2 regions of the Sporomusa aerivorans genome follow, and region 2 is predicted to be linked to the other one. Evidence: riboswitches for the same ligand, from Rfam matches in the RefSeq annotation. Region 2 holds a riboswitch; the other holds the start of a gene.
What was found. Region 2 has a riboswitch for cobalamin ahead of SATMO3_RS05550 (TonB-dependent receptor). Riboswitches for the same ligand answer to the same signal wherever they lie in the genome.
Positions count from the first base shown of each region.

Region 1: it holds a riboswitch for cobalamin, as region 2 does, so the genes downstream of both, SATMO3_RS27500 (hypothetical protein) here and SATMO3_RS05550 (TonB-dependent receptor) in region 2, are expected to answer to the same signal.

Region 1 is NZ_CP156926.1:5,781,738-5,797,627, reverse strand. Features, by position in the region: gene SATMO3_RS27570 (HD-GYP domain-containing protein) at 1-275, opposite strand, end outside; gene SATMO3_RS27565 (diguanylate cyclase) at 462-2,870, shown strand; gene SATMO3_RS27560 (ferritin-like domain-containing protein) at 2,921-3,118, shown strand; gene SATMO3_RS27555 (spore coat protein) at 3,143-3,451, shown strand; gene SATMO3_RS27550 (Fur family transcriptional regulator) at 3,683-4,114, shown strand; gene deoC (deoxyribose-phosphate aldolase) at 4,200-4,850, shown strand; gene SATMO3_RS27540 (peptidase MA family metallohydrolase) at 5,034-5,915, shown strand; gene SATMO3_RS27535 (hydrogenase small subunit) at 6,018-7,253, shown strand; gene SATMO3_RS27530 (nickel-dependent hydrogenase large subunit) at 7,256-8,653, shown strand; gene SATMO3_RS27525 (phosphomannomutase/phosphoglucomutase) at 8,892-10,241, shown strand; gene SATMO3_RS27520 (MBL fold metallo-hydrolase) at 10,359-11,141, shown strand; gene SATMO3_RS27515 (S1C family serine protease) at 11,153-12,280, shown strand; gene rlmH (23S rRNA (pseudouridine(1915)-N(3))-methyltransferase RlmH) at 12,282-12,761, shown strand; gene SATMO3_RS27505 (hypothetical protein) at 13,107-13,289, shown strand; cobalamin riboswitch at 13,260-13,445, shown strand; gene SATMO3_RS27500 (hypothetical protein) at 13,431-13,694, shown strand; cobalamin riboswitch at 13,703-13,891, shown strand; cobalamin riboswitch at 14,060-14,259, shown strand; gene SATMO3_RS27495 (TonB-dependent receptor plug domain-containing protein) at 14,458-15,890, shown strand, end outside.
Region 2 is NZ_CP156926.1:1,260,108-1,266,914, forward strand. Features, by position in the region: gene SATMO3_RS05535 (type II secretion system protein GspD) at 158-1,192, shown strand; gene SATMO3_RS05540 (hypothetical protein) at 1,219-1,614, shown strand; gene SATMO3_RS05545 (hypothetical protein) at 1,648-2,457, shown strand; cobalamin riboswitch at 2,496-2,678, shown strand; cobalamin riboswitch at 2,837-3,021, shown strand; gene SATMO3_RS05550 (TonB-dependent receptor) at 3,152-5,758, shown strand; gene SATMO3_RS05555 (hypothetical protein) at 5,900-6,807, shown strand, end outside.

The sequences.
Region 1 (15,890 bases), 2.0 Mb from region 2:
CGCAAACCTGAATTGAGCATGTCCTGACTCTTACGATTAAATAAGGAGCGGAAGCAGAGAAGGAGTTCCTCTCTGACTGCCGGTGCGATTACGGTATTTTTTTTCAGTTCAGCCGCATAGGGATCATAGATAGGAACACTGGTTATTCCGAGTTCTGTAAGCCGGTTTATGTAATATTCAGTAAGGGCAATGCCTTGTTCTAAAAGCAGATTGCCGCTGGCATCAACAATATCGCGTGCCAGCACCATGCCGGTCTTTACCTCGTTGATAAGCATAAGGAAGCCCTCCTTATATTCCTAATCTTATTATACATAATCACAAGACGAAAATATATATGTCTTAGTCCTGCTTATGTGGGACTTTGGTCTGATATATGACATAAGGCACACCCCTTTCGCTTGCGGCATATTATGTTAGTAGGAACAGTTGCCGGAGGGTGCTTTGCCGAGAGGGGGATAACCATGCCATTGTTAATTAATTCATTTAGGGCCAACGTGCAGTTAGCAGCGCTTACGTCAATATTATTTGGCATACTAGGGGTTGTTTCCTGGACGCCTGGGAGTTTTTACGCAAATTATTCTGAAGACGTATATCTTATCATCCACACGGTTAGTGAGATGATTTGTCTGGCAACGGGGATAAGTATATTTATTATTGTATGGTATGGCTGGCCGCAAACACAAAACAGCCGGGATCTGGTTCTTGCCATGATCTTTCTGGCAGTAAGCCTGCTGGACGGCGCTCATTTGCTGTCTTATCCGGGTATGCCTGCCTTCATTACAGCCAACAGTGAAAATAAAGCTGCGATATTCTGGATTATCAGCCGGCTGCTTGTCAGTGCCGGCGTACTGGCAGCGCTTTATATTCCCAAACGCAGTAAAAATGCTGTTTTTCACCCGCTATATTTAGTGACACTGACTACGGTGGTTACTACCGGCATTATCGCGCTGGTGCTGTTGTTTGAACATTCCCTGCCGCCGATGATTCCGCCGGGGCAGGGCCAGACTGCCGAAAAGCTTGCATTAGAATATACCGCAATGGTGCTTAACCTGCTGGCGTTATATATGTATGGACTGCGTAACCCTTCGCAGCAATCGGTATTTTTGCTGCGGGTCGGACTGGTGTTCAATATAGTCGCGGGCATGGCTTTCATCTTACACAACAACACCTATGACAGCTTCAACCTTATCGGTCATGTCTACAAAATTTTGTTTTATCTGTGTATTCTGCGTTCACTCTTACAGACTTCGGTTTTGCGTCCGTACCTTCGTATTTCCCGGTTAAATCAGGCATTGCGGAGCATGGTTACCAAAAATATGAGCCTTTATCAGGAGACCAAGGACAGTGAGCGCATTTTGCAGCAAGCCTTTATTCAACTGGGTGCAAGCCTGGCCTCAAAACATGATCTGGATGGCATGCTGCAGCAGGTCGTAGTAGCTACAGGTACGGTTTTTCAGTGCGACCATGTTTATCTGGCATTGGTAGAGAATAACAACCTGAAGATTGTTGCATATATCAGCAGCTTTAAACCACCGGAGAAGCTTCTTCCTGACAAGAGTTTTATGGGAAAAGTCTTTCTGGAGAAAAAACCCGTGGTCGTTGATAATATCGAGAGTTTCCCCGAGAAAATTTTGGAGGCGCTAAAGCAAGCTGGTTTGAAATCTATGGTTGGCGCACCCATCAGACATAACGGGAATGTCATCGGGGTCTTGGCGATTTTTTCCCGCCGGGAGAAGGAATTTACCCAGCATGATGCTGAATTCCTGAGTGTATTTTCGCATCAGGCCGGTGAGGCCATAAAAAATGCCAGAACCTATGAGACAACGGTAGAGAGCCTTGCCGAGTTAAGTTTTCTGTATGGAATTGTCAAAGATGTGGCGGTGCAGCAGTCGCCGGCAGCCATATTGGCCAAAGTGTCGGAAAAACTGTTTAACTTATTTTCCGCTAACGGGGCAATTGGTTTTATCATGCATTACCGTGATGACGGCTTGCATGCCGAACCGGTATACGCCACCGGCTTTGAACAAAAAGAAATTAACCACCTGCAGCGCATTTTCTCCGACGGCAAAACAGCCTGGCCCTGGAGCGGTCTCAGCAGTATGGATGACAATACCACCAGTGAGAATGAACAAGGCCTGATAACCATGTCGGTACTTTTATCCAAGCGGTTAAATATATTGCCGCTGTTAGCGAATGATAAGCTGCAGGGATTAATTGTCCTGGGCTGGAATGATCCGACTCAGGAAATACCCCAGGGGAAAGAACTTATTCTTAGCACCATTGCCAGGCAAACGGCTATTGGTCTTGAACGGGCTTATTTATACGCTCATTTCCAGGCTATGGCTCTGACCGATCCATTGACAAAACTGGCTAACCGCCGGCAGTTTGAAGCAGTGTTAGGCAGGGAAATCAGCCGTGCCGTGAACTACCAGCGGCCGCTCAGCCTGATCATGCTGGATATTGACTTCTTTAAAAAGGTAAACGATACCTGGGGGCATCTGGCCGGCGATATTATTCTGCAGAAGATGGGGGCCATGATTAAGGATAAATTCCGGTCGACAGACGTGAGTGCGCGTTATGGCGGCGAAGAGTTCGCCGTAGTCTTACCGGAAACTTGTCTGGCAGAAGCTATTGAGCTAGCCGAAACCTTCCGGAAAGTGGTCGAAACGACTCACTTTGAGGCCGATAATCATGATATATCCGTTACCATTAGTCTGGGAGTTGCTACCTTTGAAAACTGTACAAATTGGGAGGATCCCAAAACCGAGCTCGTGGACGCAGCCGATCAGGCCCTGTACCGTGCCAAACAGCAAGGCCGCAATCGTGTTGAATTCTATCAATCGCCAGATTGTCCAATTATGAATAGTTGATGCAAGTCTTACACAAGCTATCTCTGACCAAATGCGAAGGAGGGAAACTTGTGTTAACATCTAAAGAATTGATGCACCTGGAAGATTTTCTGGGTATGGAACAATGCTGCGCCAAGACGATGAGCTACTTAGCCAGCAATGTGCAGGATGCCCAGGTTAAACAAATGTTCCAGCAGTTTTCTCAAAAGAGCCAGCAGAATTTCCAAACAATGAGCAAACATCTAAATGCAGGGCAAAATTTACAATAGTTGAGGTGATCTACTGTGGCCCAAATGGGACAACAATCCGGCCAAACCAAGCAAACCAGTATGAGCGGCCAGAGCGCCAGCCTGTCTGACCAGGACCTTTTGCAACTGGCTCTTAATGAAACAAAGCATACAGCGACAGCGGTTAACGCCTTTGCCCTTGAAGCTGCCAGTGAAACCTTGCGGCGTGATTATCTGACAATTCTTGGTGATGTTCACAGCCGGGAAAAGCAGATTTTTGACCTTATGCAGCAAAAGGGTTACTATAATATTAAAAACGCCACTCCGCAAGATATTTCTCAGGCTCAGTCCAAGTTTAGCAACCAGGCTCAATAATCCAGTAAAGTCCCGCACCTTATGGCGCGGGACTTTTACTTTCCGGTGCGGGAAAAGGCAAGGAAAATCGCCGATAAGCGGTGGTATTAAGTGGAATAAAAAATTTTTGTTCTATTCGCTTTTTTTGCATAAAATTGCCTTGACAGCAAGCCCTAATAACGGTTAAAATTAAACAAGAATTACTCGATAACTATTTTCCGGTTGTAATTTGTAGTAAGGGCGGGGATACTCGTGGATATTTGTGTGACAACGTTGTTACGGGATAAGGGATTCAAGGTTACGCCGCAGCGTTTGGCGATTTACAACGCGTTAGCTGCTACCAAATCCCATCCAAGTGCGGAAATGATTTACAATGACCTTCAGCCTTATTATCCCACTATGAGTTTGGCGACAGTGTATAAGACCATTGAGATTTTAAAAGAGTTGGATTTAGTGCAGGTGCTCAATGTCGGTGAGGATAGTTTCCGCTATGACGCTGACACAACCAATCATCCTCATGTGCGTTGTATGTGCTGCGGCCGGGTTGAAGATTTGCAGGGAATAGATTCCTCAGATTTTATCAGCAGAGTTTCGGCCCACACCGACTACGCTATTCAAGGGCAGCAATTCTATTTTTACGGTACTTGTCCGGCGTGCCAAAAAACAAGTGCGGTTGTAAGCTAAGAACCGACAACAAAATAGTAAAACGAAAAGATTGCCTTTTTAAGGCAGTCTTTTCGCTATTTCATTTTAAAGGCAGGTTAGCGTTGTGAATCTAGCAGGTTATATTGACCATACTTTGCTCAAGCCGGCAACTGCCGTTACTGACATCATCCAATTGTGTGAGGAAGCTGTCCAATATAAATTTGCGGCGGTATGCGTAAATCCGGTCTATGTTGATCTGGCGGCCCATCATCTTAAAGGCACCGGTGTAAAAACTGCTACTGTGATTGGCTTTCCCCTCGGGGCTACCTTCAGTGCCGTAAAAGTGGCCGAAGCTAAGGAAGCTGTACTGCGTAAGGCTGATGAACTGGATATGGTTATGCATATTGGCGCAGCCAAGGCCGGGCTGTGGGAAGCAGTGATCGCTGACATCCGGCAGGTTGTCGAGGCGGCGGACGGAGCAGCCGTCAAGGTCATTCTGGAGACCGGTCTTCTGACCGATGAAGAAAAGCGTCAGGCCTGTGAAGCCGTGATTGCCGGCGGGGCTCAGTTTGTCAAAACCTCTACAGGCTTTGGACCTGGCGGAGCGACAGAAAACGATATTCGTTTATTCAAGGAAGTAGCCGGCGACCAGATCGGCATTAAGGCTTCAGGCGGGATTCGCAGCCGTGAACAAGCTCTTAGACTTATTGCCGCCGGTGCTACCCGGTTGGGAACCAGCGCCGGGATAACTATCGTAAGCGAAGCCAAGTCATAACTGCAGCTTTTTTCCTTAAACCTATCATGAGATTGCTCCCCTAATGTTTGCAATGCATAATTCTTACATCATTGCCGGCATTAGGGCGGCAATCTTATTTTAATTTACATAAAACACCTGTAGATGTAAACTTGAATGCATGATATAATGTCCTTTACTTGCTCGAAAGGAGGGCAGTTTATCATGCGTGATCTATTAGAAATGATTCCTGGCGGTGTGCCGGCTGTAGTCGGTCTGGTTGTGGCCGGCTTGCTGTTAACGACACTCCCCCTTCATCCGCAAATGTGGCTGTACCCTCTGGTGCGGCAGGCGGTTGAACTTAAGATTCGCTACCAGACTAGTGACATGCTGGCAAAGGAGACGCCGCATTTTATTATTAAATATACAGAACAGGATGCCGATATGGTCGATATGGTGGCTACTGCGGCTGAGGCCGCATACAAACCGGTGACCACGGTTCTTGATTACACGCCTCGAGGCAAGGCGATCGTTTTGATTTATCCTGACCGACAAGCCATGAAAAAAGCTTACGGCTGGGCGGGTGACGCCAGTGCAATGGGCTTTTACTGGGGCGGAGTTATCCAGATATTATCGCCTAAGGCCTGGATGAAGAATAGCCAGGCGGTGGAAGAGTTTATTACTACCGGGCCACTGGCTCATGAATACACTCACCTGGTGCTGGATCATATGGCCAGAGGCAATTATACCCGCTGGTTTACCGAAGGCTTGGCGCAATATATGGAATACAAGGCCAACGGGTATGAGTGGATAACAGTGGATAACCGCCTGACAGGCAAGCTGTACACAATGGCTGAGTTGGAAGGGGACTTTGACGGATTACCCAACCAGGCGCTGGCTTATCGCCAGTCCTTGGCGGCTGTCCGGTATATTGCTGAAGTGCATGGCGAAGCCAAACTAAATGAGATTTTAAGGAGTGTCACGGCCGGGCAAAAGGTGAATAAAGCCATTAAAAGAGCTCTGGGAATGGATTATACCACCTTTGAGACCATGGTGAATCTTTGGGCCAAAGGTCATATGAAACAATATAGCAAAACCGCAAATTAAGGGATATGCCGGGAGCGGCATGTCCCTTTTTCTGCGATCTTACATATATCTGCCAAATGTGGGAAAAGTTAAGGATGATACTGGCTTCAGGAGGGAGAGTCTATGCTTAGCCGGCGGGAATTTCTCAAACTTTGCTCATCTGCTGTTCTCACCGCCAGCCTGACTGAACAGCTATTACCAATTATGCGGCAGGTATACGCCGAAAATAAGGTGGACAAACCGCCGGTAATCTGGCTGGAGCTGGGATCTTGCACCGGCAATTCTATCTCCATGGATAACGCTGTAAACCCGACGCTGGATCAAATTCTTGTCAATATGATTGATCTGCGATACGATTGGCTGCTAAATGTCGCACAGGGGCCGGAAATTGTCCAGACACTGCTAAATACTGCAGATAAGGAAGCCGGCAAGTTCTGGCTGGTGATCGAGGGATCGGTAATGACAGCCGACAACGGCCGTTATAACCATGTATTTATGCGTGGGGACCAGATGGTAACCGGCATGGCAGCCCTCCAGGAATTTGCTCCCAAGGCTAAGCATGTTATTGCTGTGGGCACCTGCGCCTGTTTCGGCGGTCCGGGGGCGGCCTACCCTAATCCGGGAGGAGGCAGAGGGGTATGGGAGGTAATAAAGCAACCTGTCATCAATATCCCCGGTTGCCCGATCAACCCAGACTGGGTATCCGGGACTTTCAGCCATCTCATCATGTATGGCGTGCCGGAACTTGACAGCTATAACAGGCCCAAACTGTTTTTTGGCCGGACAATTCATGATTTATGCCAGCGCCGGCAACAGTTTGAAGATGGAGTTTTTGCCTCCTTTCCCGGGGAAGGAGGCTGTCTGTACAAGGTGGGGTGCAAAGGGCCGGTAACATATGCCGATTGCCCCAAACGGCAATGGAATCACTATGTTAACTGGCCGGTAAGAGCCGGAGCGCCGTGTATCGGTTGCGTCAACCCCGGTTTTCCTGACAGCAGCATGCCTTTTTACAATCATTTGCCCAATATACAGACGCCTATAGGGACGATTAATATCAAGAAATTCGGCGCTGTGGCAGCCGGACTGGGAGCTGCCGCCGTAGGAGCCCATTTGGTAACGGGGGTTATTGCCAAAAGGGTGGGTAAGCACTGGCTGGATGGTACAAAACCCAAAGAATCTGATCCGCCTGAGAACTTGGAACAGCTAAAACAGGAGCTTGACGATTTAATCAGGCAGCAAAATGCACTCATTAGCGAAAGCCAAAGCCTGGCCCGGGCGAAAAAAAGGCGCAAACTACCCAGAACCTTCCGGCAGAAAGTGGTGGACTTTTTTCGTCCGGGGCAAAAGCACAGGAGGTAATCATGGCTGTCCAGACAGTTTTTCCGGTAACGCGAATACATGAACCGCTCCGGGCCGATGTGGAAGTGCAGAATGGCAAAATCGTAAACGCCTGGCTGGGGGCCCACTTGTTCCGGGGCATGGAAACCATGTTGACAGACCGTGACCCACGGGATGCCGCCCTTTTTACCCAACGCATCTGCGGCATATGTTCGAGTGCTCATGCCGTTGCCGCCGCCATGGCGCAGCAGCAGGCCTTTGGCGTTGCTCCAACTTCGGCCGGCCAGCATTTGATCAACCTGATCTTTGCCGCTGATCTTATCCAAAATCATCTGCGCCACTTTTACATGCTGGTATTATATGACTATGTAAAAGGTCCGGACATGCCGCCTTACATACCGCGTCCACAAGGGGACTTTCGTCTGCCGGCAAAAGTTAATGCTGAACTTTTGCAGCATGCCAAGGAAGCTGCGGTTAAAGCGGTACGGGCCCATGAGGCCATGGCTGTGTTTGGGGCCAAGGCGCCCATGCAGCAGACAATCATAGCGACCGGTGTTACCGAGCAGGCCTCAGTGGAACGGCTTATGGCCTACAGCAGCATTTTGCAGGAAGTCACCCAATGGGTAGAAAATGTTCATATGAATGATGTTATGATTATTGCCGACTATTATAAGGATTACTATGATATTGGCGCAGGCTACGGCAATTTTATGTCATTTGGCATGTTTCCCGCTCCGCTAACCGGAGAGCGAGCCTTCAAATCCGGTCTGGTAGTTAACAGCGGGCAGGTTGAAAAGCTGGACATTAACCTGATTGGTGAAGAAATACGCTATAGTTGGTATAAAGATGACCAGGAACGCCGGACACCGGACCAAGGCCGTACCAATCCCGGCAGGGACAAAGCGGAGGCTTATTCCTGGACTAAAGCACCGCGTTACCAGGAGATGCCCCTGGAGGGCGGACCGTTGGCCAGGGGTTTTATTGGCGGCTACTATCGCCGGGGGATATCGGTTATGGACCGGCTGGTGGCCAGGGCGCAGGAGACTCTGGCAATATGCCGCTTGGCCCAGGGCTGGCTTATGGAAATTGTTCCGAATACGCCCAGTTACCAGCCATTTACGCCGCCCGATAGCGGCGCCGGCGCCGGTTTGACAGACGCCATGCGGGGCGGGCTTGGCCATTGGATGGAGTACCGGCATAATAAGGTAACTCATTACCAGATCGTGACGCCAACGACCTGGAATTTTTCGCCGCGCGACAACCGGAGTGTCCGTGGACCGGTCGAACAGGCGCTGATTGGCACGCCGGTAACGGACGGTAATAATCTAATCGAAGCCGGCCGGGTAATCCGGTCCTTTGATCCGTGTTTCACCTGCGCTGTGCATATGCTGGACTGCGATTCAACTTCACGGCCGCAGTGACAGTGACAGGCAGCAGTCGGCCGCCGGCCGGCTCAGGCGCCCGGTACATACCCGAGAACGAACTACAGATGACTTCATCAATGATCTTGCAGATAAAGCAGCTCCTTTGCTGCATTTATGTCATATAACCGGGAAGGCCGGCGGTTGAAGCCGGAGTAAGAGCGTGGTACAATAGTTGCAGGAACTTTAGACTTGGCATAATGCCAAGTCTTTTACATAGTCCGGAAAGGGGACAAATATGAGTATTTTTCAAGCATGTGATATACGCGGTGTGGCAGGCAAAGAGTTAAGCGAAGTTATGGTCAGGCGGATTGCTTTAGCGGTCGGAGTTAAACTTAGCGGTCAAAAAGTAGTGGTAGGCGGTGATATCAGGCTGTCAACCCCGGCTTTGCAGCGCATCATGCTGGACGGTCTGGCAGAATCCGGTTGCCAGGTTATTGATATCGGCACTGTGGCGACGCCGGTATTTTACTATGCCCTCAAGTCGACCGGTGCAACCGGCGGCGTTATGGTAACTGCATCCCACAATCCGGCCCAGTATAATGGTTTTAAACTGGTACTGGGGCCACAGCCTGTAAGCGAAGAAGATGTGGCCGAGATCGGCCGGATGGTAGCGCATAACCTCAGGACATCGGGGCCGGGGTCTGTGTCGCCGCTGCCGGTGACAGCCGATTATATCGAATATACTGCCGGCAAGGCCAGCCCGGGTAAACTAAGGGTGGTTATTGATGCCGGCAACGGCGCTACGGCTGCCATTGCGCCCGGACTGTTCCGCCGGCTTGGGTATGAAGTAATAGAACTTAACTGCACAGCCGACGGACGCTTTCCTCACCGGCCGCCTAATCCGGCACTGGCTGAGAACCTTGCGGCTCTGGGACAAGCCGTGCTTGAGCAGAAAGCGGCGCTGGGCATTGGTTTTGACGGCGACGGCGACCGGGTTGGCTTTGTTGATGAAAATGGCCGTCCTGTTGACAATGATGATATTATGGTGCTTATGGCCCGGTCTTACCTTGCCAGGGAAAAGGGGGCTGTTATTTATGACGCCAAATGTTCGATGGTAGTCCCGGAAGAAGTAAAGAGAGCCGGCGGCCGGCCTGTCATAGCCCGGGCCGGGCATACCTTCAGCAAGGCCGCCTTTCAGCGTGAGAATGCCTTATTTGCCGGCGAAATCAGCGGACACTTCTTTTTCCGGGAATTAGGCTATGATGACGGTATGTTCTCCGGACTGAAAGTTTGTGAGCTGGTAGCAGAGAACGGTGGACTGGCAGCCCAGATTGACGCTATCCCCAACTATCTGCTTACGCCGGACATCCGGGTTCCTTACCATGGCCCTGACAAAGCGGCAATCCTTAATCAGGTTGCGGCCGCATTAACAGCATACAGTCCCAATTTAATCGACGGGGTGCGAATTGAGTTTGCCGACGGCTGGGGCATGATCCGCGCTTCTGTGACTGAACCTTTATTTACCCTGCGGTTTGAAGCCAAGACAGCTGAACGGCTGAAAGAGATTACCGCCTTATTGCTCGCCGCGCTGCCTGCCGCTGTCAGAGAGTCAGTGACAGCGAAGCTGCCGCCAGGCTGCCTGTGATTGGTTTAGAATACCGGCGGTATTCGAGGGAATTTGTTGCTGGCAGAGAGGATTTGCCGGCTTTAAGGGCGAATAACATACCTGTTACTAACAGCTAAAATTTTATAAGAGGTAAATATGCAAATTCATGTTTTGGCCAGCGGCAGCACCGGAAATGCTACCTATATTGAGATGGAGAATACGAAACTACTGGTTGACGCCGGCATCAGCGCCAGGCGCATTAAACAGTCGCTTGATAAACTCGGCGCCAAGGTAGAAGATATCGACGGCATACTCATCACCCATGAGCACCGTGATCATGTTAATGGATTGACCACTTTACTGAAGAAATATAACCTGCCGGCATATGCGCGGCCAGATACCTGGCAATCCATGTATTGCCGGGCTGCATTGCCGGATGAATGCTGCCGGCTTCTGCCGGAAAGTCTTGATATTGGCAAAGTTAAGGTGGAGCCTTTCAGTATTTCGCATGATGCCGCCGATCCTGTCGGATTTCGTTTGTTTGCCGGTGACAGCAAAGTCAGTGTTGCCACCGACCTTGGTTTTGTTACGCCGACAGTAAAAGATGCCCTGTCTTTATCCGACGTATTGGTTTTTGAATCCAACCATGATGTCGATATGCTGAAAAATGGCAGTTACCCCTGGCCTTTGAAAAAACGCATCCTAAGCAACCGCGGCCATCTGGCCAATACGGATGCAGGCTGGACACTGGCCCGGCTAAACCGTAAAGCCCACACGCATGTTTTTCTGGCTCATCTCAGTCAGGAAAACAATCGTCCGGAACTGGCTGAAGAAACCGTCGCTGATATATTGACAACGCAAGGCTGCCGCCTGGGCGAGGATGTTACTTTGCATCTTACCTATCCTGAAAAAATTTCAGGAATATGCGAACATAAGTAGGAGGCGATAGCATGAACTGGTTTAGAAGGTTAACTCCCTATATTACCGTATCGTTAGTTAGCATGATTATTGGCGCAATGCTAGTCGTAGGCTGCGCCGGCAATATTTCTTCTGACAAGGCCAAAAAACCTGATGGCGTAGGGTCGCCGTTTAACGGGCTTCAGCCGCCTACGGCTCAGGCTCAGGTCTCGGAAGCGCGCAATACCCCCATTGTCCGGGCGGCACAGACGGTTGGCCCGGCTGTTGTCGGCATCACTAACAAGGGAATTGCCCGGGATTTCTTCAGTAACCGGAAAGTCCTCATCGAGCAAGGGACAGGCTCAGGTGTAATTTTTGATGCGCAGGGCTATATTGCCACAAACTATCATGTGGTGGAAAATGCGCAGGAGATCTCAGTTTCTCTTTCTGACGGACGTACAGTGGATGGCAAGGTTATCGGCGTCGATCCCGCTACCGACCTTGCTGTTGTAAAAGTAAACGCCGAGAATTTACCGGTCGCCGTACTGGGCGACTCTGATTCGCTGATGGTAGGCGAACCGGCCATTGCCATTGGCAATCCGCTTGGTCTTGAGTTCAAAGGCAGTGTGACTGCCGGTGTTATCAGCGCCCTGAATCGTTCGCTGGATATCGGCGAGCGCCGCTTTAAACTCATCCAAACCGATGCCGCTATTAACCCTGGTAATTCCGGTGGTGCTCTTGTTAACGCCGATGGTGTGGTTATTGGTATCAACAGCGCCAAAATTGCCCTTTCCGGTGTGGAAGGCATCGGCTTTGCCATTCCGATTAACAGCGCCCGGCCTATTCTGCAATCCCTTATTGACAAGGGGAGGGTAGTGAGAGCCTATCTTGGTGTAGGCGCTCTGGATCAGGCTTCGGCTGCCAAGTATGGCTATGAACTTAAGCTGGAAAAAGGTGTATACCTTGCCAAAGTGTCATCCTCCGGACCAGCCTACAAAGCCGGTATGCGTGAAGGTGATATCATTCTGAAAGTAGCCGGCGCCGAAACCAACAGTGTTGCCGAATTACGGGCCGTCCTTGACTCCCAACAGGTAGGCAGCCACGTCGAAGTTGTTATACAAAGAAACGGCAAAAACCAGACGCTCAACGTGCCCCTGGAAGAAATGCCTGCCGGTCAATAAGATGAAAATCACAATTGTTGCCATCGGCAAAATCAAAGAAAAGTATTTGACTGCCGGTATTCAGGAATTCGTCAAAAGGCTAACGCCTTACTGCAAGCTGGACATCCTCGAGCTTGCCGAAGAACGCATGCCTGACAATCCGTCACCGGCTGAAAAAACACAAGCGCTCACCCGTGAGGGTGAGCGCATTTTAAAGGCCGTCCGGCCAAGCAGTTATCTCATCGTCCTGGACGTAGCCGGCCAAGCTCTCGCCTCAGAACAACTGGCAGGCAAATTTGACAGCCTGGCGCTCAGCGGCCAGAGCGATGTGACCTTTGTTATCGGCGGCGCTTTCGGCCTGTCGGCGGAGGTAGCGGCAGCAGCTAAAGAAAGGCTGTCGTTTTCCAAGATGACGTTTACACATCAGATGATACGGCTGCTCTTAGTCGAGCAGGTGTATCGGGCATTTAAGATTTCGCGGGGAGAACCGTATCACTGGTAACGGTGAAAAATGACTTGTAATATAAGTAAATACAAGAATAGTCGAAGTTCCTGCAGGAATGTTTTAATAACTTGCAGGAATTTTATATTTTTATGGCAATTTTGTTAGTTGCTATCTTATAGGACTTTTGGACTCAATAGAACCGTCCCTATGAGTCCTGTATTTTAGCATGGTTGAGAATCAGTTTTCTAGCGTGCCTGCGAAGTATGCAGGCCTGTCAGCAGCGGTGCCAGCCAAGTTGGCGCTGCTTGTTGTAAAATCCGGCGAACAAACGGGAGGGGGAAAGCTGCAGCTGGTAACCCCTTACCATGGGCAGCCGCCAAACCCGACCTGGGAAGGAAGGGCATGGGCCTGCTGACACCAAGGGAGACGCGATCTGTACGGCCAAATATTAGAAAAGCATTAAAAAGTGCGAAAAAACAAAAAAATCCAACAAAAACAGACAAACCTGCTCGACACTTGCCCCTGCCTGTGGTAAAATTTGAAACAGTAAAGAAATACCAGGAATTCGGTGCAGGTGCCCGTTAAGGGCCTAACAGAAAAACCGGTTGAAAGCCGGTGCGGTCCCGCCACTGTAATGGGGAGCAAAGCCATAATATGCCACTGAGACGAAAAGTGTCTTGGGAAGGTTTGGCGGCGCGAGGAGCCAGAGCCAGGAGAACTGCCTGCATGACAATCACCGACAGTACCGCGCCTAAGGTGCGGTGCGTAACCTGCGACAGACAGGGAAGGAGGATTTGCGTGTGCAGTGTGCCGGTCTGCGACCGGTTTTTTGCAAAGAAGCCTTCCTTGTCAGCCGGCAGGGGCGGCTTCTTTTGGTTTAATTTTCGGTATGACCGCAATGGGACCGGCTTTTTTTTCAGCGAAGGCGCAGTCGACCGGCTGCCGCCGCTCTGCTGGTGCGGCGACAGCGGCAGACAAGCTAATATATGACAGAAACAGAAAGTACAGCGGGTACAGGTGCCCTGTGAAAGGGCTCAATAGGGAAGACCGGTGTAAAGCCGGCGCGGTTCCGCCACTGTAAGCCCGAGTTAGCCCTAAAAGGCCACTGGCAGGAGATAAAGCTGCCGGGAAGGCGGGGCTGATGATGAAGGAAAGCCAGGAGAACTGCCTGTACCGACATCCTTGCCGGACCTGCGATCAACAGGGAGAGGATTTGGGGTTTGTGTGAGCTTTTATCCTTACACAAGTCAGTCGAGGAGCAAAGGAGGGAACGGAAGCAGCGCACAAAAACGGGCGGGAACCGGACCTTTTTTCCGGCCTGGCAAGGGAGGGAGCATAAGAGACAAGCTAAATAGCAACATAAAGTGGGGAGAGGTGCCCTTTGGGGCTTAATAGGGAAGACCGGTGAAAAACCGGCGCGGTCCCGCCACTGTAACGGGGAGCAATTTTGCAGCAGTACGGCTAACGTACTGGGTCACTGGAGCGCAAGCTTTGGGAAGGCGCAAACGAGCAATGAACCGGAGCCAGGAGAACTGCCTGTCCAGCGATCACCATAGCAGCGTGTTAGCCTGTCGTTTTGCGGCGGAGAGCGTGCTGCGGCACCTGCGAGCGACAGGGAGGGGATTACGGCAGCACCCGGAAACCGATTTTCCCTGTCTGACGTAATACACTCCTGTAAGGGAGTTTTTTTAGTTTATTATCGTAAAAGCCATCACTAAAGCGTTTATAAGCTAGAAAGAGGAGAGATTTTGCAATGGTACTACATAAATTAAAGGGAAAGGCATTGGCAACAAGTATTGCCTGCGCTTTGGCGCTGAGTATGGCGCCAACTTATAATGCCGTCGCTTATGCGGCAGAGGCGGACAGCGAACAGCAGCAGAAAACAGGTGAAACGGCGAAAGACGCCGATTACGCGCAGACTCAGGAGGAGTACCAACTGCCAACGGTGACAGTGGAAGCGCCCCGTCCTGAATGGGAGTCCAAGCTTTCACCGGGCACCGTCTCCATCGTTCGCCCCGAGGATTTCAAAGGCGAACAAAAGACCTTGCCCGAACTGCTTAAACGGGTACCTGGCGTCCATATTAGGGAGGTTACTGGCACCGGGCAATATACCGTCGTCAGTGTCCGCGGCAGCACTGCTGCCCAGGTGGGCATCTTTGTCGACGGAGTACTGACCAAGCTGGGCGGGGATGCTGCTACCGACCTGTCCACCATTCCAGTGGAAAATGTTGAACGCATTGAGATCTATCGCGGCTACATCCCGGCCCGCTTCCCAGGCGCCTGGATAGGTGGGGTTATCAATATCGTTACCAAAAAACCGCAGAATACCGGATTCTCCCTTTCCCAGGGCATGAGTTCCTATGGCGGCTACACGGGCAGCCTGGGAGTCAATGCCCCGCTGGGTGGTGGCAGTCTCTTCGTGGGTGTCAACCGCGACCAGAGTCAGGGCGACTTCAAATATAATTTTCCGGGGACAGATATATACCGCCACCGTCTCAACAACGGCTATCAGAATACAGATGTGCTGGTTAAGTGGCAGGATGAAAACTGGCAGGTAAAGTACGCCTGGAAGCGCAACTACCGTGAACTTCCTTACAATGTTCTTAATGAAAATTACGATCTGCCCTCTTATTGGGGCAGTAAACAGCCGTCTAAAAAGCTAAATACTGATCAGTCGGACCTGCTAATCGGGCGGCGGCAGACGGATGGCAACTTGGAGTGGGGCTGGCGTTTGACCTACATGGATCAGGATAAAAATTATAAAAATCCGTGGGGCAACAACACTATTTTTGCAAAATGGAGCCACTACCAGTCACAACGTTTTGGTGGTTCCCTGGATGGGTCTTTCAAAGCAGGTGATGCTCACCTGCTGGAGTTCATGGCTAACTATTCCCACGAGCGACTTGATGTCGATGGAGCCGCTATGACTTCTCCGTCTTATGCCTGGGTTAAAGATCACTATACACAAACGCTGGCCGACATTCAGCTCCAGGACACCATCACGCTTAACAAAAAAGGCGACTTCTGGTTTACTCCCAGTGTGCACTGGAATTATTCCGGCGGCATGGGGGAGGCGAAATCCAACTACCTTTGGTGGGTAACTGCGATGCAGGAGAACGCAGACAGTAAATTCACATGGCAGACCGCTCTCAAAAAACAGCTTAATGAGCAGACTACTCTGCGGGC
Region 2 (6,807 bases):
GCAGCTGTTTGCCCGAAATAAGTCAAGAAGCCTCCCCGCATGTCGTTTTGCGTCGCGGGAGGCTTCTTTTTATTTAACTATTGAGGTAAGAGCGCGAATACAGAGCAGGTGATATGCTTATGAACAACATGCAATACTTGAAAGTCGGTGAATATCCGTGGCCTGTTACCGCTGGCGTCAGCTCATTTCTTTTGTACTGCTAACTTTGCTGCTCATTGTGTTGCCCGGGTTTGCCTCGGCTTCCCCGGCAGGGCTTGAATCTCCGGGGGACAGGCCGGTAAATCCGCAGCCTGTGGCTGATGGCGAAATTTTACCGGCGGCTGAGCCAGTCAGCCAGCCTGATTCCTATGGGCAACATCCCCTGGTTGTACAGTTGGACTATTTAAAGGTCGATCAGGCTAAGCCCCTGCTTAGCGCAGTGGTGCCTGAAGACCAGATTAAAACCGACCCGCTGCGAAATACCCTGGTGATCATGAGTAGCCCGGATGTGTATGACCAGATTCACTATTTGCTGACCAAGATCGACACACCGCCCAAGCAGGTCATGTTCGAAGTGCAGGTTATTGAGCTTAACCGCGATGATTCGACCAACCTCGGTGTCGACTGGGGAGCCTCGACTAAACTGCCGTCTGCGCCGGTAAGTGACGACCTGCCATACCGGATTGGCACGGGGAAATACGGCGTTAATCTCCAGGGGGTTGTCAACCGCCTGATTGAAAATAAAAAAGGCCGGCTGCTGGCCAGTCCGCGGGTCGCGACTCTGGACGGCGTAACGGCGAAAATCCTGATCGGCGACAAGCTGGCTGTGGAGAGCTCCCAGCCTACGACCGGCAGTATTCCCATCATCTCGGTAGTTTACGTGGATGTCGGCATTAAGCTGGAGGTAACGCCGGCGGTAAATAAAGACGGATACATTACTACCCGGATTCAGCCGGAAGTAAGCAACAAGACCGACACCACGAAGAACGGCAATCCCAATATCCGGACCCGGCAGGCCGATGCCACCCTCAGGGTTAAAAGCGGTGTGACCATTGTGCTGGGCGGTCTGATTCAGCGACAGGAAACCCGGGACACCTTCAAAGTACCCATACTGGGGCAGCTGCCGCTTGTGGGGGGGCTGTTTCACTCCACTTCCAAGCAGATCACCGAGACCGAGCTGGTCATCATGCTGACACCCAAGATAATTGAGTAAATATATACTCAGGAGGTATATAAATCATGAGCAAATTATTGCGGGCAGTTTCACTGGCGTTGCTGCTTTTAACCACCCCCATGCTGGCGGCCGGCCAGGCTGCCACTGCCGTACCGCCGGTTTCCGGCGTGGTCCTAATGCCGCCAAACGTTCAGTTATTTGGTCATGTCAGTCTTATAAATTGTTATGCTCTTTCCAATAGCTGCTATGCGGTGGTGGAACTCCGTGATACTCCCGGCAAAAGCGTAGTGGTCAGAACGGCCGAAACAAGGCTGCAAAGCCTGCTGGAAACCGCTTTGGCCACAGGCAACCTGATTGCTTTTGTGGGACAGGGGGTTCTTGTCCAGTCGCCGCCCAGGGGCGGGACCTGGAATCTGGAGGTTTATGCGATTGACGAAGTAACGCTATACAACCGGAAGTAAAGTTTCCGTTTTGCAACTGTAAAGGAGAAGCAAATGAAAAGAAGCATAAGCTGTCTGGTGCTCTTGTATATATGCCTGTTGTACCCGCTGCCGGCGGCGGCCGCCCAGCCGGTCGACATGGCCGCCCGGTGGGCGCCGGTCATCTGCCAGACAGATGGCAGCGACGGCCTGGCCGCACCGCAGAATATATTTACTTTGATCAACTATGACCGCGACTGGCGGCTTAATAACAACTGGTATAACCTGCTGTTCTACCCGTTGGACCAGGCTATGTACTACTCGGTCGTGGAAAGTGACACCCATTATTTTATCGGCTATTATCAATACTATCCCAGACATGCCGGCGGCGGGCATGAGCATGACCTGACCGGCGTGCTGGCCGCCGTAAGCAAAACGCCTGACGGCGCCGGGCGGCTGGACATGCTGGTAACCTACAGCAATCACCAGTGGCAGAAATGGTCCGGTTCCCGGGTCCGGCTGGAAGGCAGACATCCGGTAGTGAAAATCCGGACCGCAAGCCATGAGATTACCGCCCTCGGCAAGAGCCGCCGGGCCTTGCCGGCGACTGCCCTGTATGCGGCGGCCGGAGGCGGGCCTGCCGGCTACCGCCTGGTTCCCTTAACGCAGTTGTGGGAGCAGCGCCAGGATATCGGTTCGGGGCGGGTATTTGCCCGCTGGGGATATTTCGACAGCTTTAACGCTATCAAGGTAACCGCGCCCTGGCTTTGGGAATACCACCGGCTCAACTGGCTGGCGACCCCGGGCGAACTCATACAGTATTTCCGGGGCAGACCGGTAAAAGCGTGCCAATATCTTAGCAATCCGTACCAAGCCGGTAGATAAACGAAGAACCGGCTGAGAGAAAAATATAGCCGGACAACTGAATATTGCCAGGTACAGGTGCCCTTAGGGGCTTAATAGGGAAGTTCGGTTAAAAGCCGGCGCGGTCCCGCCACTGTAATGAGGAGCACCCCCATATGATGCCACTGAGACAAATGTCTTGGGAAGGTTTGGGGGAGTGATGAGCCAAAGCCAGGAGAACTGCCTGTACAACGATCACCGTTGACCTGCGAGCGATAGGTAGGGGATTATTGACCATTCCGGATCATAGGATTGTGGCAGTATGTTTACTGTCATAAGTTCCGGGCAGATGGATTTCTCCTATAGTCAGCATGCAGCCGCTTGGCGGGTTGACTAGAGGAGAAATCCATTTTTCATTTGTAAGACAGTTTTAAGTACAGGTGCCCTAATAAGGGTTTAATAGAGAAGACCGGTGAAAAACCGGCGCGGTCCCGCCACTGTAACACGGAGCCGGTCCTGATACGCCACTGGAAGACAAACATTCCGGGAAGGCCGGGCCGGTGATGAACTGGAGTCAGGAGAACTGCCTGTAGGACAATCTTCGTTGACCTGCGAGCGACAGGGAGAGGATTAGCGAGTCAGTGACGAGAGGAGGGTAAGGGAGAAAGCAGGTTGATTCAGCTAGTATCTTCAGAAATTACTGAGGTTTCTAAGGTGGAAGAGGAGAGGTCAAGGAATGAAACAACGAAGACTACAAAAAAAAGCTTTGGCGATGAGTATCGCCTGTACACTGGCTTTAAGCCTGTCGCCGGCTTACGGCGGTATCGGCTATGCGGCCGGGACCGGCAGCGAAGCGTCGCAGGCAACAGAGGAAACTGCGGCGACCGACGCCGGCGCAACGCCGGACTACAGCCTGGAGGCCATCACTGTCGAAGCCAAGCGCCCGAATTGGGAGTCCAAGCTGTCCCCGGGCACGGTGACAGTTATCCGGCCTGATGATTACAAGGGCGAGCAGAAAACCCTGCCCGAATTGCTGCAGGACGTGCCTGGCGTCCATGTCCGCTATGTGTCAGGCAAGGGCCAGTATACCACCGTCAGCGTCCGGGGCAGCACGGCGGCCCAGGTGGGCGTGTTTGTGGATGGCGTGCTCACTAACTTGGGCGGGGATGCGGCTGTCGATATCTCGACAATTCCCATCAACAATGTCGAGCGGATCGAAGTCTACCGCGGCTATATTCCGGCTAGGTTTGGCGGCACCTATATGGGCGGCGTCATCAACATCGTTACCAAGAAGCCGGACAAAGCCAACATCTCGGCCCAAATCGGCAAAAGCTCCTGGGGCGGCACCACCGCCGGCCTGGAGATCACCCAGCCTTTAGGGAGCGGCAGCCTGCTGATCGGCATTAACCGTGATGAGAGCGACGGGGATTTCCGGTATGAGAATCCTTACTCTAAAGAAGTCTATGCAAGAGATATGCCGGGGTTGCAAGCAGAATTGAACCTTGCAATTGATTTTATCAATTTCAATCTTGAGGGTTATATCGGAACTAATCCCAATTTTTCTACTGCAGAGGACATTTATGCGGCATTCGATAATCCGGCTAAATACAATCAGTACTTAAATGCTGCGCTTGATAATTATTATAAATCTTGGGGTTTTTCAACCAAAGAAGCTATGATAAGCGCTCGTGGTTGGACCGAACAAAAATATAATGATGTGGTAAAGCAAGCACTGGATGATGAAAGAAGTATGTTTGACAGTGGGACCGCAGATGTACGAAAACGAATGTCCGAGCTTTCCAACGACAACACCCGCTGGCGGAAGAATAACGACTACAAAAACACTGACGCTATTATCAAATGGCAGGACGACCACTGGCTGGTCAAGGGCAGCTGGAAGAAAATTGACCGCGGGATGCCCCGAAAAGTAGATGTGGATCCAGCATTAAGCACAATAGTGGATCTGCCAGACCAATTCGAGCGGAAGCGGCAGGAACTGACCACCAAGGAGCTGATGGTAGGCCGGCGGGATATGACCGGCAATCTGGAATGGGGCTGGCAGCTTAACTATCTTGACCAGGATAAGCGTTACCGCAATCCGGACTATCAGAAGTTTGGCAAAATGCCTGCAGTATTTGAAGAATGGAGCGCTTACGACTCCCGGCGGCTGGGCGGAGCCATTGACGGCACCTATAAGGCCGGTGACAACCATCTGCTCGAGTTCCTGGCCAACTGGTCGAGGGAGAAAATGGATGTTAACGGCAGCCGGATGGACAAATATGACTTTGAACCCAGTCTTACCAATCGCGAGCGGTTTCGGACCTATTATGAACATACGCTGTTCAATCTCCAATTGCAGGATACCATTACCCTCAACCAGGCCGCCGACCTCTGGCTGACTCCCAGTATTCGCTACAATTATTCCAAGGTCATGGGCAGGGCGCTGGGAAAATCCGATTTAAATAAATGGGTCGATCAGGAGGATTCCCAGGTCAATGACAAGGTCACCTGGCAGGTGGCACTGAAAAAGCAGGTGGACGATCATCTGACCCTGCGCTCTACCTACGGCACCTACTACCGGCTGCTCAACCTGTATGAGATTGCCGGCGACGGCGCCGGCATTCTGCCCCGGCCTAATGCTTATAACGACCCCAGGTATGCCGGTCAAAGCATATTCCCGGTACCCGAGGAAGGGACCCAGTGGGACTTGGCGGCCATCTGGGACGGCAGGCTGCTGGGCGCCAATTCCTCCAAGGTGCAATTGACCTACTTTGGCCGCGATTCCAAGAATATGCTCCAGCTCTACCGCTTCGGCTATAATTATTGGTCTTATACCAATGCGCGCAAGGGGCAGGCCAACGGTGTGGAATTACAGACTGATTTCAACTGGGACAAATGGGATATGAGCCTGGCAGGCACCTACCTGCATACCAAGCAGCAGACCAAGTATAATGCGCCTAACTCCGCAACCGGCGAGATTTATTTCAATTATCCGCAGTTTTATACGCCGGAATGGGAAGGCTCGGCGCGGCTGACCTACCGCCCGGACAACCGGTTGGCTATTTTCGGCGAAGTAAAATATATTGATGAGATGGTTACCGGTATAGGTGAAAATGATAAGCCCTATGGGCAAACCTCCCTGACAACCGTTGGTCTGGGAGCAAAATATAACATTAATAAAGACTGCCAAATCATCGCCGGCGTAAATGACCTTTTTGACAAAGGGCCGGAGATGAGGATTACGCGAGACTATGATGCTAACAGTGCTATCGGTACTAGCAGTTTGCTCGAATATCCGCTGCAAGGCCGTACCTATTATATGACCCTGCAGTACAGATATTAAATGACGGCAAGCAGTAAGGGAGGTGAGGCCACACACGGCAGGTGACTCCAGTCTGGCAGTAAAGGAGGTGACATCAGGCAAGAACTGATGGTGATTCTGGGTTTTCCCACAGAAAACATTAGAAAAGTGAGGTTATGAGTAATGAAGATGAAATTCCATTTTCTTAAGCGCGTTATCGCGACAGCCCTGACACTGAGCGTGCTTGGCAGCTCAGCCGCGCTGGCCGCTACGGAAAACTTATTCGGCTACACGGTGGTTGATTCCAGCTATTCACAAGGTCTGGCCGGCGCCATCAGCGGCGAGCGGACAGGCAATCCAACCACCTTTACGTCCAGCAGCAAGGTCACCGGTTTAAACAGCGACCCGGCACTGTTCAACTACTTCCAGGGTACGGAGAGCCGCCTGGTGCTGCGCCAGTATAATGTGAGCGCTCCGGCAACTTTGATAGCAAATAAAATCATTGACCCGGTTGCTTCCACATGGACGTCTCTGGCAACGCCAACCTGGAGTAACGTACGCAACCTGCACGCGGTGGCTACCAAAGGAAAATGGCTGTATGCCACCGGTTATGATTTGGCAAAGATTGCTGTTGTGAACATGGATAGTAGCTATACACAAACACCATATAACTACCAATTCCCGACAACCTGGAGTATTCCCACATCAGACGTACCAGCCGGTGCCTCGGTCCATGGTGAAGGCTTAACGGTTGTCGACAACAATTTATATGCGCTGTTTACCGTCAATCCGAGCGGCGGCTATTCGGTGTATTCCGACAGTATTGTTGTGAAGTTCGACATTAACGTCTCTACGGGTGCTTTGAGTTATGCCGGCTATTTGAAAGTCGGCAAAAACGCCTTCACTCTTGACCATTTTAACAACAAGCTGTATGTCTGCGCCCTGGGCGGCATGCAGAACGCCGGCAGCGCCAATGCCGACACCCGTCTGGATATCATCGACCTGGCTACCTTCACCAGTACTCCCGTTGCCAAGACAGCTTCCATGGGCGGCGATTTCCGCGACATTACCATCGTTGACGCCAACACTGC